DNA from 4 places in the Pseudomonas purpurea genome. Region 3 is predicted to be linked to each of the others. Evidence: predicted binding sites of a transcription regulator. Region 3 holds the regulator's gene; each other region holds the start of a gene.
The links. The regulator sigma-54, encoded in region 3, starts transcription at its own class of promoters, with help from an activator protein. The targets are predictions, from matches to a motif close to ANTGGCATNNANNTTGCTNT.
Positions count from the first base shown of each region.

Region 1: the regulator sigma-54 is predicted to act here: its motif matches at 2,233-2,252, upstream of AABM54_RS09045 (circularly permuted type 2 ATP-grasp protein).
Region 2: the regulator sigma-54 is predicted to act here: its motif matches at 2,281-2,300, upstream of AABM54_RS09375 (CmpA/NrtA family ABC transporter substrate-binding protein).
Region 4: the regulator sigma-54 is predicted to act here: its motif matches at 2,060-2,079, upstream of glnA (glutamate--ammonia ligase).

Region 1 is NZ_CP150918.1:2,001,321-2,005,821, forward strand. It holds gene AABM54_RS09025 (YkgJ family cysteine cluster protein) at 1-226, shown strand, start outside; gene AABM54_RS09030 (START domain-containing protein) at 268-873, shown strand; gene AABM54_RS09035 (hypothetical protein) at 1,016-1,249, shown strand; gene AABM54_RS09040 (ribonuclease E inhibitor RraB) at 1,463-1,804, shown strand; gene AABM54_RS09045 (circularly permuted type 2 ATP-grasp protein) at 2,284-3,693, shown strand; gene AABM54_RS09050 (alpha-E domain-containing protein) at 3,706-4,501, shown strand, end outside.
Region 2 is NZ_CP150918.1:2,074,613-2,079,113, forward strand. It holds gene AABM54_RS09370 (ANTAR domain-containing protein) at 344-919, opposite strand; gene AABM54_RS09375 (CmpA/NrtA family ABC transporter substrate-binding protein) at 935-2,146, opposite strand; gene AABM54_RS09380 (quinone-dependent dihydroorotate dehydrogenase) at 2,393-3,412, shown strand; gene AABM54_RS09385 (ribosome modulation factor) at 3,704-3,919, opposite strand; gene rlmKL (bifunctional 23S rRNA (guanine(2069)-N(7))-methyltransferase RlmK/23S rRNA (guanine(2445)-N(2))-methyltransferase RlmL) at 4,464-4,501, shown strand, end outside.
Region 3 is NZ_CP150918.1:1,053,521-1,058,021, reverse strand. It holds gene lptC (LPS export ABC transporter periplasmic protein LptC) at 1-93, shown strand, start outside; gene lptA (lipopolysaccharide transport periplasmic protein LptA) at 80-625, shown strand; gene lptB (LPS export ABC transporter ATP-binding protein) at 625-1,350, shown strand; gene AABM54_RS04710 (RNA polymerase factor sigma-54) at 1,624-3,117, shown strand; gene raiA (ribosome-associated translation inhibitor RaiA) at 3,240-3,545, shown strand; gene ptsN (PTS IIA-like nitrogen regulatory protein PtsN) at 3,558-4,022, shown strand; gene rapZ (RNase adapter RapZ) at 4,025-4,501, shown strand, end outside.
Region 4 is NZ_CP150918.1:395,951-400,451, reverse strand. It holds gene typA (translational GTPase TypA) at 1-253, opposite strand, end outside; gene thiI (tRNA uracil 4-sulfurtransferase ThiI) at 391-1,845, opposite strand; gene glnA (glutamate--ammonia ligase) at 2,176-3,582, shown strand; gene AABM54_RS01820 (hypothetical protein) at 3,732-4,501, shown strand, end outside.

The sequences.
Region 1 (4,501 bases), 950 kb from region 3:
TTGCATTGCCCCTTCCATCACGACACCGATTCCCGGCATGCCCGACGGCAAGGCTGCGGGAGAACGTTGTGTGCAACTGTCTGTCGATAATCTGTGCAGCATTTTCGGCAGGCCGGAGCGGCCACCTGTCTGCTCGGCGTTTCATGCGGATGTCGAGGTGTGTGGCAGCAGCCGTGAAGAGGCCATCAAGCTGCTCGGTTGGTGGGAGCAAATGACGGCGGCGTAGTGTGTTAAACGAACGGAACTTCAACAATAAGGAATAAGACTATGGGTTCGCTGCATCGTATTGCTGTGTTGTGTGGTTTGACGGTTCTGCTGGCCGCCACAGCCCAGGCCGAAGACTGGAAAACGGCCAAGGACGAGGACGGTATCAAGGTGTCCTTGAGTGAGGTCGCAGGCTCCCAGTACAAGGCTTACCGGGGTGTGACCGTCATGAAGACATCCATGGCCAAGTTGCGCGGTTTGCAGGAAGACGTAGTGGGCGCTTGCGCCTGGATTCATGAGTGCAAATCGCAGAAGTTGCTCAAGCATGAAGGCGATCAGACCTGGACTTACACCCAATTCAATACGCCTTGGCCTGTTACAGCGCGTGATTCGGTGCTGCACGTCACCACGGTCGAGGGCGCCGATGGCAGCCTGACCCGCAAACTCGAAGGCGTACCGACGTACCTTCCGGAAGAAAAAGGCTTTGTACGTGTAGCGCAAGTCCAGGGTTTCTGGAAACTGGTGCCCAAAGGCGCTGACCAGGTCGAGGTGACTTACCAGGTCCACACCGAGCCAGGCGGCAGTGTACCGTCGTGGTTGGCCAACAAATTTGTGGTCGACGCACCGTTCAATACGTTGAAAGCACTCAAAGAGCGTGCCGAGAAGTAAGCCCGCTGTTGTGTTGCTACAAGGCCGCCGATCTGGCGGCCTTTTCCGTGGTGTGTGATCCAGCGGCTGGGGGGAACGATTGCCGGGCGTACGGGGTCGAGATGGATGTAGGCCCATCCATGGGTTTATCGAGGAGGCACCGATGCAAAAGTGGGAAGTCACCTTCGTTGATGATCACGGCGTCCAGACGGTGGAGCAATTCGATTGCGAGCAGAAACCCACGATGGAGCGCGCGGCGCAACTGATTCGCTCAAAACTCCTCCCTGTTCCGGCCGAACTGGATCTCAATGATCTGGAAGGGCGTACCGACGATCCGACGGTCAAAAGCCTGAAGGATCAAAACAGCATTCAGATCCTCAGCATTACTCCAGTTTGATAAGCGCAGCGATGATCCGAAACCAGGTCTTGGCAGGGGATCTCTGTTGCGGCTACTCTGCAATCGAGATCAGCGAATGAATCGCTAAGGTCTGGTCTTGTCAGCTACATGCTTGTTTCCCGGCGGCAATCTGATTGCCGTATCGCTCTCACCATTCGGTTGCGGGCGCAGGGAGTACGGAAAGTCTATCCATCGGTTTGAGGAGGACGTTTCATGAGCACAGCCTATCAAGAAGACATCAGCAGCAGCGTGCTGCGCCGCATGAAAGAAGGCGGTTTTGATTTTTCACGGTTCCATCCCATCGAGTTCTACGCCATTTTTCCGGACGAGGAGCGGGCACGCCGAGCGGCGGGGCAATTTCGTGGAGAGAGTTTGAATGCTCAGGTCAGTGCACGCGATGACGGTGCCTGGCATCTGGAGTTGAGCAAGGTGATGTACGCCACTTACGGCGGTATCGGGGACTTCGAGCAGGACTTCGAAGCGGTGGTCGAGCCGCTGGGTGGGATTATCGAAGGCTGGGGCGTCAAGCAGGAGGTACGAGGGCCACTCGCATAACACTATGAACAGCGACAACACTCAGCGACGGCTGACCTTCGGGTCGGCCGTTTTCATTGGTGGCGGGGACGCCGCGAACGGCAAAACCCTGAAACAAGAATTCAGCGCAAAAAAAAGCCACCCGTGAGGGTGGCCAAAAGGGAAGACCGGTAAGGAGAGGAAACCGGTCGGAACACACCGGACCGGGCCGCCATGAGCCTGGTGCGTGGGCTTCACCTGAGTCTGTCGAGCGAAGCGTTTTGCGCGATGGGGCGGATTATCCGCAGGCGCAGACGGGCAGTGAAATCAACTCTGGCTATGCTGGTGATAGCCGATAGCGTTGCTTTGCAATGAAGCAGGGGCGGTCAGGTTGGAGCGTTTGTTGCACAGGATTGGTGCGGTGTGTGCGAGGTGAATATCCAACCGGTTGATATTAAAGCGTTTATGCCGATGGCACGGGCCTTGCGAAGTCCCAGTGTCCGGGTGACAAGGAGTACGGCATGATCCGCACCTATTTTGATGAGATGTACGATGCCGGTGGCCAGGTCCGCCCGCATTATCGGGAGTTCGCCCGTTGGCTGTCCGAAACGCCTGACGAGCTTTTGGCACAACGGCGACGCGAGGCCGATCTGTTGTTTCATCGCGCCGGGATTACTTTCACGCTCTATGGTGATGAGCAGGGGACAGAGCGTCTGATTCCCTTCGACACCATCCCCCGCAGCATCCCCGCCAGTGAATGGCGGGTCGTCGAACGTGGCTGTATCCAGCGGGTCAAGGCACTGAACATGTTCCTCGCCGACCTCTACCACGAACAGCGCATCATCAAGGCCGGCATCATCCCGGCCGAACAGGTGCTGGCGAACGAGCAGTATCAGTTGGCGATGCAAGGACTGGATCTGCACCGCGATATCTATTCCCACATCTGCGGCGTCGATCTGGTGCGTGATGGGGATGGAACGTACTACGTGCTTGAAGACAATCTGCGTACGCCCAGCGGCGTGAGCTACATGCTGGAAGATCGCAAGATGATGATGCGTTTATTCCCGGAGTTGTTTGCCGCCCAGCGCATCGCGCCCATCGATCATTACCCGAACCTGTTGCTCGACACCCTGAAAAGCTCCAGCCCGCTGGATGACCCCAGCGTGGTGGTGCTGACCCCTGGCCGTTTCAACAACGCATTCTTCGAACATGCGTTTCTGGCCCGGGAAATGGGTGTGGAACTGGTCGAGGGCGCGGACCTGTTCGTGCGTGATGACCGGGTGTTTATGCGCACCACCGATGGGCCGAAAGCCGTCGACGTGATTTACCGTCGCCTCGACGATGCTTTCCTCGATCCGTTGGCGTTCAACCCGGATTCGATGCTCGGCGTGCCCGGCCTGTTGTCGTCCTACCGTTCGGGCAATGTGGTGCTGGCCAATGCCATTGGCACCGGCGTGGCGGACGACAAGTCGGTTTACCCGTTTGTTACCGACATGATCCGCTTCTATCTGGACGAAGAGCCGATCCTGAAAAACGTGCCGACCTGGCAGTGTCGCAATCCGTCAGAGCTTTCCCATGTTCTGGCGAACCTGCCGGAGCTGGTGGTCAAGGAAACCCAGGGCTCCGGTGGTTACGGAATGCTGGTGGGACCTGCGGCCAGCGCGGCGGAGATCGAGTCCTTCCGGGCGAGGCTCAAGGCCAAGCCCCACGCCTACATCGCACAACCGACTCTGTCGCTGTCGACCTGTCCGACGTTTGTCGAAAACGGCATCGCCCCGCGCCACATCGACCTGCGTCCGTTTGTCTTGTCTGGTCGCGAAACCCGTGTCGTACCCGGTGGCCTCACCCGTGTGGCCCTGCGCGAAGGATCCCTGGTGGTGAACTCGTCCCAGGGGGGCGGAACCAAGGACACCTGGGTGGTCGAGGATTGAAGGAAGCCTGCCATGCTAAGTAGAACTGCCTCGGATTTGTATTGGATGTCGCGTTACCTGGAGCGGGCGGAAAACCTCGCACGGATGCTGGACATCAGTTACTCGCTGTCATTGATGCCCCAGGACGGTCGCGGTGATGGCCTGCATGAACTGGCGATGCCGTTGTTGATCACCGGCACCCTCGAGGATTACCTGGAGCGCCACGGTGAGCTGCACGCCGAACGCTTGCTGCACTTTTTCGCCCTGGATGCGGCCAACCCGGCCAGCATCTACAGCTGCCTCGGTGCCGCGCGGGCCAGTGCCCACGCGGTGCGTGGGCGAATTACCGCAGACATGTGGGAAAACATCAACGCGACCTGGCTGGAGATTCGCGGGATTGCCGATCAGGGCTTGAGTCGTTACGGCATGAGCCGTTTTTGCGAGTGGATCAAGGAACGTTCCCACCTGTTCCGGGGCGCGTCCTACGGCACCATCATGCGTAACGATGCGTTCCGCTTCATTCGCCTGGGGACGTTCATCGAAAGGGCTGACAATACGTTGCGCCTGCTCGACGCCCGGTACGAAATGGCCGGCGACCAGGCCGAAGCGGTCAGCGATGGCACCGCTCATGCCTATTACCAGTGGAGTGCGTTGTTGCGGGCCTTGTCGTCGTTCGAGGCGTACACCGAGATCTACCGCGATGCCCCCGGCGCCCGGCATGTCGCTGAACTGTTACTGCTGCGTGCCGACGTGCCACGTTCGTTGCGCGCCTGCACGGAAGAAATCGACCAGATCCTCGCCAGCCTGCCGGGGGCCAATGGCCGGCCCG
Region 2 (4,501 bases), 1.0 Mb from region 3:
TCGTGAGCTTTGCGGTGGGGCGCCGCAACGGCCGCACCACCGGCCCCGGGCTATGGGGCCAAAACGAAAAAACGTCGCCACCCGCTGCGCTTGCGCGAACAGGGTGTGCGACGTCTTTGTCGTAGGTGGGGCAACCGCCGTTGGTTACCTGTGCCGATTACATAGCGAGAATTGTGCCAACAGGTTAAGACCGAGTTGTGGCCAATCGCGAGCAAGCTCGCTCCCGTTCGGCTGCGGAGCAGTCGTGATCTGGCTGATGGGTCTTATCTGACACGATGCGCTGGCAGGTTTTGGGGCGCTTCGCACCCCAACGGGAGCAAGCTCCCTCGCCACAACGATCGGGTCAGCCCAGCAACTCACTCATGGCAATGATTTGCTCCGCCACCTGGATCAGCTTCTGCTGGCGGCTCATGGCCTGGCGCCGCATCAGGGTGTAGGCCTGTTCCTCGTTGCAGTCTTTCATGTTCATCAGCAAGCCCTTGGCCAGTTCAATGCGCTTGCGCTCGGCCAGTTGCTGGTCGCGGGCCTGGAGTTGGGCGCGCAGCGCCTGATCGCTTTCAAAACGCGCCATCGCCACGTCGAGGATCGGTTGCAGGCGCGCGGCATGAATGCCTTCGACGATGTAGGCGCTGACGCCGGACTTGATCGCCTGGCGCATCACCCCCGGGTCGTGCTCGTCGGTGAACATCACAATCGGCCGTGGCTGGTCGCGACTGACCAGCACCACTTGCTCCAGCACGTCGCGGCTCGGTGACTCGGTATCGATCAGGATTACGTCCGGGCGCACCGTTTCGACGCGTGCGGGCAGGTCGATGGTCAGGCCGGACTCGTCGATCACCTCAAAGCCTGCCTCTGTCAGCGCGGCTTTGAGTCGCCCGACTTTTTTCGCGGTGTCGTTGATCAGCAGGATACGCAACATGGTCATGGCTTCCTGTCAGCGGCGGGCGAGAAGGGTGGGAGTGTCGGCCATGGCGTGCAGCTTGAAGCTGCGGGCGTACGTCGCCGGGTCCGAGCCGTCCCAGGTTTTGCCGTCGATCAACTGACTGCTGCGCATCTCCTGGCCCCAGGCTGCGATACCCAGCGCCGTGGCGGCGTCGCGGTAGACGCCCAGTTGCTGGACCTGCCGCGCCACGCCCAGATAGTCCGGGTCTTCGCGCAGCAAACCCCAGCGCCGGAACTGGGTCATGAACCACATACCATCGCTCAGGTACGGAATGTTCACCTCACCGCCGTGATGAAAGCGCAACGTGTGCGGGTCCTGCCAGCGATGGCCGAGGCCGTCGGCATAGTCGCCCAGCAGGCGCGGTTCGATACAGTCCAGCGGCGCGTCGAGGTACTCGGGAGCGCTCAACAGCTGTGCGGTGCTCCGGCGATTTTCCGGGCTTTGCTCGATGAAACGGCTGGCTTCCAGAATGGCCATGACCAGGGCGCGGGCGGTGTTCGGGTAGTGTTCGACGAAGGCACGGGTGCAGCCGAGGACTTTTTCCGGGTGATCGGGCCAAATGCTCTGGCTCGTCGCAAGCGTGAAACCGAGGTTCTGCCGTACCGCGCTGGCGCTCCAGGGTTCGCCGACGCAGAAGCCGTCGATACGCCCGGCCTGCAAGTGCGCGACCATTTGCGGCGGCGGGACCACGACGCTGTCGACATCCAGCAATGGATGAATGCCCTGGCTCGCCAGCCAGTAATACAACCACATGGCGTGAGTGCCGGTGGGGAACGTCTGGGCAAAGGTGAGTTTTGGGCGACGTTGGTGCACATAGGCATCCAGCGCTTCAGGACGGGTCACGCCCAAGGCTTGCAGGCCGTGGGAGAGGTTGATGCTCTGGCCGTTCTGGTTCAGGCCCATGAGCACCGCCATGTCCGTTGCCGCCACGCCGCCGATCCCCAGGTGCACGGCGTAGATCAAGCCGTACAGGCTGTGGGCGGCATCCAGTTCGCCGCTGACCAGTTTGTCCCGCAGGTTGGCCCAGGACGACTGGCGCTTGAGGTTCAGCGTCAGGCCATAGGGCTGAGCGAAGCCCTGGGTCGCGGCAACGACCACCGAGGCGCAGTCGCTCAGGGCCATGAAGCCCAGGTTGATCTCGGTTTTTTCCGGGGCATCGCTGCCGTTGACCCAGGCCAGAGGGGCTGCTTGAGGTTCAGTCATCGCATAAGCACCTTGCATGAAAAAGCGCCGTACCCGACCACCGTGAAAATCAGGCCGGATGACGACGCCGTTGTCCTTTCCATCAGCCCTGTGGGGCTCATCCCGTCGTTGGCATGAGTGCTGATGCGTTAACAAGTGCAAGGCATATGCCACTGGCTGCTGATTTCATCGTGCGCCTCGCGTGCGACCCCGATGCCCGGCTATAATCGCCGCCTAATTTCGCCGCCAACCGAGTCAAACCCGCCCATGTATACCCTGGCCCGCCAACTGCTGTTCAAACTCTCCCCGGAAACCTCCCACGACCTGTCCCTGGACTTGATCGGTGCAGGCGGGCGTGTGGGCCTCAACGGCTTGCTGTGCAAGGCGCCGGCGCAGTTGCCGGTGAACGTCATGGGGCTGGACTTTCCCAACCCGGTGGGGTTGGCGGCGGGGCTGGACAAGAACGGAGCGGCCATCGACGGGTTTGCCCAATTGGGTTTTGGCTTCGTTGAAATCGGCACCATCACCCCGCGTCCACAGCCCGGTAACCCCAAGCCACGGATTTTCCGCTTGCCGCAGGCCGAGGCGATCATCAATCGCATGGGTTTCAACAACCAGGGCGTCGATCATCTGTTGGCCCGCGTGGCCGCTGCCAAGTACAAGGGCGTGCTGGGGATCAACATCGGCAAGAACTTCGACACGCCGGTCGAGCGTGCCGTCGACGACTACCTGATCTGCCTGGACAAGGTGTACGCCCACGCCAGCTATGTGACGGTCAACGTCAGTTCGCCGAACACCCCGGGCCTGCGCAGCCTGCAATTTGGTGATTCGCTCAAGCAACTGCTGGCGGACCTGGCCACGCGTCGGGCCGCACTGGCGCTGCGCCACGGCAAACATGTCCCACTGGCGATCAAGATCGCCCCGGACATGACCGACGAAGAAACCGCTCAGGTTGCACAGGCGCTGGTTGAAACCGGCATGGACGCGGTGATTGCCACCAACACCACGCTGAGCCGCGTCGGCGTTGAAGGCCTGGAGCACGGTGACGAGATGGGTGGTTTGTCGGGTGCCCCCGTGCGCGACAAGAGCACCCACACTGTGAAGGTGCTGGCCGCCGAGTTGACTGGACGTTTGCCGATCATTGCGGTGGGCGGTATTACCGAAGGCAAGCATGCGGCTGAGAAGATCGCCGCAGGTGCGAGTCTGGTGCAGCTCTACTCTGGCTTCATCTATAAGGGCCCGGCGCTGATTCGTGAGTCTGTCGACGCGATCGCGGCCCTGCGCTGAAGCCTATGGGTAAGGGCTTTTGTGGCGAGGGAGCTTGCTCCCGTTCGGCTGCGAGGCAGTCGTAAATCCTGCAATCGCGCTTTACCTGATACACCGAGTTGATTGGTTTTGGGGCCGCTTCGCAACCCAGCGGGAGCAAGCTCCCTCGCCACAAAAGCCCCACCGCAATTTTTACAGGCATAAAAAAGGGCTCCTCGAAGGAGCCCCTGGGCCGAAGCCCGCCGTCCGGATGGGACGTGCGTGGTTAAGGTGTTGCGTATTCAGATTGTCGTGTCGGAATGTGTGCCCCGTTTAGCCGACGGCGTGAAGTTCGTTGAGTCTATGGATTCCCGCAGTGCCGGTCATACCGTCCCAGTTGTCGCCGCGTCCTTCTCGCCAGCCGTTGATCCAGGCTTGGCGTACCGACGGTAGAGTAAATGGGCAAAGCTCACGGGATTTACCACCAACGCCATATTGATATCCGCGCAAAAATGCTCTTTCCAACGGATCACGCTTAAGTCTTCTCATAGGGTGTTTCCCTCACTTGTTGACTGTATTTTTCGCGTCGACCTCTATTGAGGTCTGGCAGAAAATTTCCTGCCGTTGGCGGCTCGCTGCCGGCGTCGCGAGCCAAGGTGTTGACGCCGTTGCGACGTCAACCTGTAGTGAGTTCTAACCAAAGCGTCACATCGAGGGAATGATCGTTTTGTCATAAGCACGTAACCATCTAGGTGCTATGGCCATAAGAAACATCTCGTTTGTAACCGGTTTGATAAGCAAAGCCCGGTATGATCGGGCTCCCAGTAAATGATGGGGTTAATGCTTTAGTGAGAATGTCCACCCGTTGCACTCGGGTACTATTCGACGAAGGGTCGAGTTATGACATTTTGTTGCAACGAATTTTTTATCTGCCCCTGCATCTAAGCTCTTTTTAACCTTCGGGTTTTGAGTCGCAGGGGTGGAACGGCACACCTTCGTGCCACGCGAGCGCTCTTCAAGAAAAGCGCTTGATTGAAAACCGGACGGTCGATGCGTTGCCCGTTCACTTATTGCTAAAGGCCCTGGAATTCCCATGTCGGAACGTTACGAACTCTTCCTCACTTGCCCTAA
Region 3 (4,501 bases):
GGTGTATCGACTGGTAACGGAATGAAAGCGTATTTGAAAGAAAGCAGGATACACCTGCTATCGAACGTAAGAGGACAGTATGAGGCTCGTTAAAACCCTCCCTATTTTGCTCAGTCTGGGCGCAGCACTGGGAAGCGTGAGCGCCTGGGCTCTGCCGAACGATAGCCAGCAACCTATCCGCATTCAGGCTGACGATGCTCAGCTTGATGACAAGCAAGGTATTGCCACCTACAAAGGTGACGTCATCATCACCCAGGGCTCGATGAAGGTCACCGGCAACACCGTGACCATCACCCGCACCCCGGCCGGTGACATCGACGTCGTGACCTCGGTAGGCAACCTGGCCTATTTCGAGCAGTTGCAGAAGCCGACGGATACAAAACCCGTCCAGGGCTATGCGGTGACCATCCAGTACCACGCAGCGCAAAACCGCGTTGTACTGATCGATCGGGCCAAAGTAATCAACGACGGCAACACCACCGAAGGCGAGAAAATCGTCTACGACACGGTCAAGCAGGTCGCCAACGCTGGCCGCGCCAATGGCAGCGCAGTGACCGCGCCACGTCCGCGGATCGACATGGTCATCCAGCCGAAAAAGAAAACCGACGAGCAGAAGGCCCAGTAATGGCAACTCTGAAAGCTCAGCATCTGGCCAAGAGCTACAAGAGCCGCCAGGTCGTGCGCGATGTCAGCCTGTCCATCGACAGCGGCCAGATCGTCGGCCTGCTTGGCCCTAACGGCGCCGGCAAGACCACCTGCTTCTACATGATCGTCGGCCTGGTTCAGGCCGATCAGGGCCGCGTGCTGATCGACGACCTGGACGTCAGCCACCAGCCGATGCACGGCCGTGCTCGCGCCGGTATCGGCTATCTGCCGCAAGAAGCGTCGATCTTCCGCAAACTCTCGGTCGCCGACAACATCATGGCCATCCTCGAGACCCGCAAGGAACTCGACAAGGCCGGTCGTCGCAAGGAGCTGGAAAGCCTGCTGCAGGAATTCCACATCAACCACATCCGCGACAACCTCGGCATGAGCCTGTCCGGTGGCGAACGCCGCCGCGTGGAAATCGCCCGCGCCCTGGCCACTGCCCCGAAATTCATCCTGCTCGACGAACCGTTCGCCGGCGTGGACCCGATTTCGGTAGGCGACATCAAGCAGATCATTCACCACCTCAAGGCCAAGGGCATCGGCGTCCTGATCACGGACCACAACGTCCGCGAAACCCTGGACATCTGCGAAACCGCCTACATCGTCAACGATGGCCAACTGATCGCCGAAGGCGACTCTGCGACCATCCTGGCCAACGAACTGGTCAAGGAAGTGTACCTGGGCCACGAGTTCCGCCTGTAAGCGCCGAGGTGCTTGACCCGTTACCGGAGCGCCCCCCCTCAATAAAACCAGCAGGTTTTTATTGATACGGCGCTTAGGGCATCCCCACGCCCTCAGTTCCTCAGCCTTGGGCGACGCGGCCTGGCGCAATGAAAATTTAAAATGCTTTAATTGTTACAGCGCTCTAGGCAAACACTTCAGTTTCGGGCATATAATTTGCTTAAGTTTGGCGCTCCGGCGCCCTTGTAGTGGATGGCGCATGTGCGCCGGCGAATAAGGTGTTAAGCCCCTGCCATGAAACCATCGCTAGTCTTGAGAATGGGCCAGCAGCTGACGATGACACCGCAGCTGCAACAGGCCATCCGCCTGCTCCAATTGTCGACCCTGGACCTGCAACAGGAAATCCAGGAGGCACTGGAGTCCAACCCTATGCTCGAACGCCAGGAAGAAGGCGAGGATTTCGATAACGCCGACCCCATGGCGGACAACATCGAGCAAAAACCCAATACCGACATTACAGAGCCCTCCTACCAGGAAACCGCCCCCACGGTGGACAACCTCGAGGAAGGCGAGTGGAACGAACGCATTCCCAACGAGCTCCCGGTCGACACAGCCTGGGAAGACGTCTACCAGACCAGCGCCAGCAGCCTGCCAAGCAACGATGACGACGAGTGGGACTTCACCACCCGCACATCGGCCGGCGAGAGCCTGCAAAGCCACCTGCTCTGGCAATTGAACCTGGCGCCGATGTCCGACACCGACCGCCTGATTGCCGTCACCCTGATCGACTGCATCAACAATCAGGGCTACCTGGACGAAACCCTCGAGGAAATCCTCGAAGCCTTCGACCCGGAGCTGGACATCGAACTGGACGAAATCGAAGCCGTCCTGCATCGCATCCAGCAATTCGAGCCGGCCGGCATCGGCGCGCGCAACCTGGGCGAGTGCCTGTTGCTGCAATTGCGCCAACTGCCCGCCAAGACCCTTTGGCTGGCCGAGGCCAAGCGCCTGGTCAGCGACTACATCGACCTGTTGGGCAGCCGCGATTACAGCCAACTGATGCGCCGCATGAAGCTCAAGGAAGATGAGCTGCGCCAGGTCATCGAACTGGTGCAGAGCCTCAACCCTCGACCGGGTTCGCAAATCGAGTCCAGTGAAGCCGAATACGTGGTTCCCGACGTGATCGTGCGCAAGGACAACGAGCGCTGGCTGGTGGAACTGAATCAGGAGTCGGTGCCGCGCCTGCGAGTCAATCCGCAATACGCAGGCTTTGTTCGTCGCGCCGACACCAGCGCCGACAACACCTTCATGCGCAATCAGCTGCAAGAAGCGCGCTGGTTCATCAAGAGCCTGCAAAGCCGCAACGAAACCCTGATGAAAGTCGCCACCCAGATCGTCGAGCACCAGCGCGGCTTTCTCGAATACGGCGATGAAGCCATGAAACCGCTGGTCCTGCACGACATCGCCGAGGCGGTCGGCATGCACGAATCGACGATTTCACGGGTAACCACGCAAAAGTTCATGCATACCCCACGAGGTATTTATGAGCTGAAATACTTTTTCTCCAGCCACGTCAGCACCTCCGAAGGCGGCGAATGCTCGTCCACGGCGATCCGCGCGATCATCAAAAAACTGGTTGCCGCGGAAAATCAGAAAAAGCCGTTGAGTGACAGCAAGATCGCTGGTTTACTGGAGGCACAAGGCATTCAGGTAGCCCGCCGCACCGTCGCCAAGTACCGCGAATCCCTTGGGATCGCGCCTTCAAGCGAACGCAAGCGGTTGATGTAAGGGCCACGCCACCGCGTTCCAGGGTGTGTTCGGAAATTCGCCATCAGGCAATTCCCGGACACAGCCTAGTGACAGGCTAACCAGCCTGCCGCCTTATGCACTGGCAACGAAGGAGAAGCTGTATGCAAGTCAACATCAGTGGACACCAACTGGAAGTGACCGAACCCCTGCGCGCCTACATCGGTGAGAAACTCGACCGACTGGAACGCCACTTTGACAAGATCACCAATGTGCAAGTGACGATGGCTGTCGAGAAACTGAAACAGAAAATCGAAGCCACGCTGCACATCCACGGTGGGGAAGTCGTCGCCAACGCAGAACATGACGACATGTATGCTGCGATCGACCTGCTCACGGACAAGCTGGACCGCCAACTGAAAAAGCATAAGGAAAAGCAACAGAGCCTGCTGCAAGGCACTGGTCGCTAACACTCCCCCCACATGATCCGACTTGAAAACATCCTGACCCCCGGCCGTTCACTCGTGAACGTGCCGGGCGGCAGCAAGAAACGCGCCCTCGAACAAATTGCCAACCTGATCGCCCGTGAAGTGCCGGATCTGGAGATGCAAGATGTCTTCGAGAGCCTGATTGCCCGTGAAAAACTCGGTTCAACCGGTTTTGGCAACGGCATCGCCATCCCGCACTGCCGCCTCAAAGGCTGCGAGTCGCCCATCAGTGCACTGATGCACCTGGACGCTCCTATCGATTTCGATGCCATCGACGGCGCCCCGGTCGACCTGCTGTTTGTATTGCTGGTCCCGGAAGCCGCCACCGATGCGCACCTGGAACTGCTTCGCCAGATCGCCAGCATGCTTGACCGCAAGGATGTGCGCGAAAAACTTCGCAGCGCCGCGACAAATGAAGCCCTGTACCAGGTTGTCCTGGAAGAGCAAAACGGTCGGTAACCATGCGCTTGATCATCGTCAGTGGCCGCTCCGGCTCAGGTAAAAGCACCGCCCTCGATGTACTCGAGGATAACGGCTACTACTGCATCGATAACTTGCCCGCCGGCCTGTTACCTGAACTTGCCGAACGCGCACTGATCCACACCGAACTGGCCCAGCCGCTGGTGGCGGTTTCAATCGACGCACGCAACTTGCCCAGCCACCTGTCGCGCTTTCCCGAGTTACTCGCGGAAGTGCGCAGCCGCCACATTCAGTGCGACGTGCTGTACCTGGATGCCGACGAAGAGACACTGCTCAAGCGCTTCTCGGAAACCCGCCGTCGCCACCCGCTGAGCAGCGCCAATCGCTCGCTCGCCGAAGCCATCAATGACGAAACCAATCTGCTGGGGCCGATTGCCGACCTCGCAGACCTCAAGGTCAATACCACCAACCTGAACCTGTACCAGCTACGCGATACCATCAAGTTGCGACTGCTGAAC
Region 4 (4,501 bases), 660 kb from region 3:
CTTCGCCGCCGAAGTCGGCGTGGCCCGGGGTGTCCACGATGTTGATGTGGTAGCCGTTCCAGTTGATGGCGGTGTTTTTCGCCAGAATGGTAATACCGCGCTCTTTCTCCTGGTCGTTGGAGTCCATCACGCGCTCGTCGTTGAGCTCGTTGCGCTCCAGGGTGCCGGATTGACGCAAGAGTTTGTCTACCAGGGTGGTTTTACCATGGTCAACGTGAGCAATGATGGCGATGTTGCGTAGATTTTCGATCACTTGTGTATCTCGATCAGAGGATTCGGTGTGCTGACAAGTCTTGGCAGCGATTAACGTTGCGTCCGCAAAGCCGTTACAGCTTGACGGCGGCGTCGGGGGGCCGGTGACGCAGGCCACAGGCAAACAGCCCCGGGCTCTTAGCTCGGTCGATAAACGCGCACATTGGCATGCCCCTCACTGAGCAAATGGTGGGCATGCAGGCGACTCATCACGCCTTTGTCGCAATACAGCAGGTACTGGCGAGTAGGGTCCAGTTCCTTGAAACGAGCGTTCAGTGCATAAAACGGCATCGCTTGTACCTCGACGCCAGCAAGCTGTAACGGGTCGTCTTCAGCGGCATCCGGGTGACGGATGTCGATGACGATCTGACCGGCCAGCGCTTCACTGACTTCTTCAATCTGCACGTCCTGGCCCAATTCATCGATTACGCGATCGATCGGCACCAGTTTGGCGTTCTCGAGCGCACGCTCGAGCACCGCCATGTCGAATTCTTTCTCTTCATGCTCCACACGCGGACGCTTGGCGTGGGTCTTGGGGTTCACCGAGATGACCCCGCAGTATTCCGGCATGTGCTTGGCGAAGTCGGCGGTGCCGATTTCGTTGGCCAGGTCGATGATGTCCTGCTTGTGACTGGCGATCAGCGGACGCAAGACCAGCTTGTCGGTCACGCAGTCGATCACGGACAGGTTCGGCAATGTCTGGCTCGACACCTGGGAAATCGCTTCACCGGTGACCAGTGCCTCGATGTCCAGTCGATCAGCGATTCGGGACGCAGCGCGCAACATCATACGCTTCAATACTACGCCCATATGACTGTTATCGACTTTCCCGAGAATTTCGCCCAGCACTTCCTCGAACGGCACACTGACAAATAACACGCGCTGAGAGCTGCCGTACTTCTTCCAGATGAAGTGCGCGACTTCCATCACGCCCAATTCGTGGGCACGCCCGCCGAGATTGAAGAAGCAGAAGTGCGCCATCAGCCCGCGGCGCATGATCTGGTAGGCGGCGACGGTGGAATCGAAACCGCCGGACATCAGCACCAGGGTCTGTTCCAGCGCGCCCAGCGGGTAACCGCCGATGCTGTTGTGCTGGTTGTGGATCACGAACAACCGTTTGTCGCGAATTTCGATGCGAACTTCGATTTCAGGCTCTTTCAGGGAAATACCGGCAGCACCGCACTGACGACGCAGTTGGCTGCCGACGTACTTCTCGACGTCCATGGAGCTGAATTCGTGCTTGCCGGCACGCTTGCAGCGCACCGAAAAAATCTTCCCGGCCAACGAATCGCCGAAGTGCAGCTTGCACTTGGCGACGACGTCGTCGAAGTCGCCCAGCGGGTACTCGTCAACCTGCAGGAAATGCGCGATGCCCGGCATGCAGCTCAGGCGCTCGGTCATGTCCTTCAGGGCTTTGGGGTCAGTGACGTGCGTTTCCAGCTCGAGGTTGTCCCATACGCCGTTCACCACCACAGCCGGGTCCAGATCGCGGAGCACGGCACGGATGTTCTTGGCCAATTGACGGATGAAACGCATCCGTACCGGGCGGCTCTTGATGGTGATCTCGGGGAAGACTTTTACGATTAGTTTCATGAAAACAGCGCGCGCTGGGCCAGCCGAAAAAGGGGGGCGCGGATTATAGCGGAAATTGCTCAAGGTTTAACCAGTTAATGTGCAGAAGGTTTTCGATGCACCAAAACAGGTCATTTATCACTTAAAGCGCTACATTAAAGGGCGATATTTTGCGCAAACCCTGCGCTTTCACCTTTATATGCGTGGGATTGGGGCGAAAAACCCAAGTCGGGGCACTGGCATGCAATTTGCTCCCTTGTGAGGCAGGTTGCCTTGGCAGAGTATTCGCGCCGGCATCACCCACATTCTAAGGGCACTCCACTACCTGCCCGAAGCCACCCGGAGGACACTATGTCGAAGTCGGTTCAACTCATCAAAGATCATGACGTCAAGTGGATTGATCTGCGCTTCACTGATACCAAAGGCACTCAGCACCACGTGACCATGCCGGCCCGTGACGCGCTGGATGACGCCTTCTTCGAAGAAGGTAAAATGTTCGACGGTTCCTCCATCGCTGGCTGGAAAGGCATCGAAGCCTCCGACATGATCCTGATGCCGGACGACACCACTGCCGTCCTGGATCCGTTCACCGAAGAGCCGACCCTGATCCTGGTGTGCGACGTCATCGAGCCTTCGACCATGCAAGGCTATGACCGCGACCCACGCGCCATCGCCAAGCGCGCCGAGGAATACCTGAAGTCCACCGGTATCGGCGACACCGTATTCGTAGGTCCAGAGCCTGAGTTCTTCATCTTCGACGAAGTGAAGTTCAAGTCCGACATTTCCGGCTCCATGTTCAAAATCTTCTCCGAACAAGGTTCGTGGATGTCCGACCAGGACGTGGAAGGCGGCAACAAAGGCCACCGTCCAGGCGTCAAAGGTGGCTACTTCCCGGTTCCGCCGTTCGACCACGACCACGAAATCCGTACCTCCATGTGCAACGCCATGGAAGAAATGGGCCTGGTCATCGAAGTTCACCACCACGAAGTGGCGACTGCCGGCCAGAACGAAATCGGCGTCAAGTTCAACACCCTGGTTGCCAAGGCTGACGAAGTTCAGACCCTCAAGTACTGCGTACACAACGTTGCCGATGCTTACGGCCGCACCGCGACCTTCATGCCCAAGCCTCTGTACGGCGACAACGGTTCGGGTATGCACGTTCACCTGTCCATCGCCAAAGATGGCAAGAACACCTTCGCAGGCGAAGGCTATGCCGGCCTGTCCGACACCGCTCTGTACTTCATCGGCGGCATCATCAAGCACGGTAAAGCCCTGAACGGCTTCACCAACCCGTCGACCAACTCCTACAAGCGTCTGGTCCCGGGCTTCGAAGCTCCGGTAATGCTGGCCTACTCGGCTCGCAACCGTTCCGCGTCGATCCGTATTCCTTACGTGTCCAGCCCTCGCGCTCGCCGCATCGAAGCACGCTTCCCGGACCCGGCAGCCAACCCGTACCTGGGCTTCGCTGCACTATTGATGGCTGGCCTGGACGGCATCCAGAACAAGATCCACCCTGGCGACGCCGCTGACAAAAACCTGTACGACCTGCCGCCTGAAGAGGCGAAAGAGATCCCGCAAGTGTGCGGCAGCCTGAAAGAAGCCCTGGAAGAGCTGGACAAAGGTCGTGCGTTCCTGACCAAAGGCGGCGTGTTCAGCGACGACTTCATCGACGCCTACATCGCCCTGAAAAGCGAAGAAGAGATCAAGGTTCGTACCTTCGTACACCCACTGGAATACGAGCTGTACTACAGCTGCTGATCCGGTAGCGCTCGCGCAAGCGGCGTGACTCAAAAGAGGCCTCCTTCGGGAGGTCTTTTTTATGGGCGCTGATTTCCCGCGTTTGTACATCCATGGATAATCGGCAATTTTCGCGCACCGACATCGGTGCACCAGACGAAGGGATTCGCATGAAGTGGACACACCTGGTCGTGATCGGCTGCCTCGCATGGGGCACCGCCCACGCTGCACCCTTCTATGACGGCAAACCGTTGGCTCATCCGCTGCTCGGCAACCTGCCGGAAAGCGCGATGACCCTCGCATTCTTCAAGGAGGCCGATGGCGTCAAAGGCTATTACAGCCCCAGCCAGGCACCCGACCAGTCACCGCAACTGCTCGATAACTTCGGCGACGCCTCGATCGAGTCCGTCTTCGCCATGTCACTGGACAGCGAGAGGCCGACCCGCTTCGTCCTGTTCAAGCAGCAGGGTCGTTACCAGGTACATGCCTACCGCTACGACGCCAACGATCATCTTTATAGCCAGGTCGGCTCGCTGCAAAAAGCCCTCGACCGCATCGTCGACGGCAAGAAAACCCTCGACGCCCTCACGGTCAAAAAGGCCCTGGCCCAACTGACGCAACTCAACCACCGCTTCTTCTTTGAAAATTCGGACATTGCCGAATTCGATCAGATCGACCACACCCAAGGCACGCTGGTCGGCTACTTCGACGATAGCCAGCAACTGATCCGCCACACCCCGCCGGGTGAGGAACAACTGGCCTACAAGAAAACCTTCCAGAAAAAGGATGGCCGCTTCCTGACCGTCACCTACTGGCGCGGCTACGGCAAACCCCTGCATGAGGGCTCGCGTACGGTCTACAACTATCAGGTCAGCCAGATCGCCTGGGAAACCGATCCGACCCGCTACCGCGGCAGCGAAGACGGCGACAGTGTTGTGTA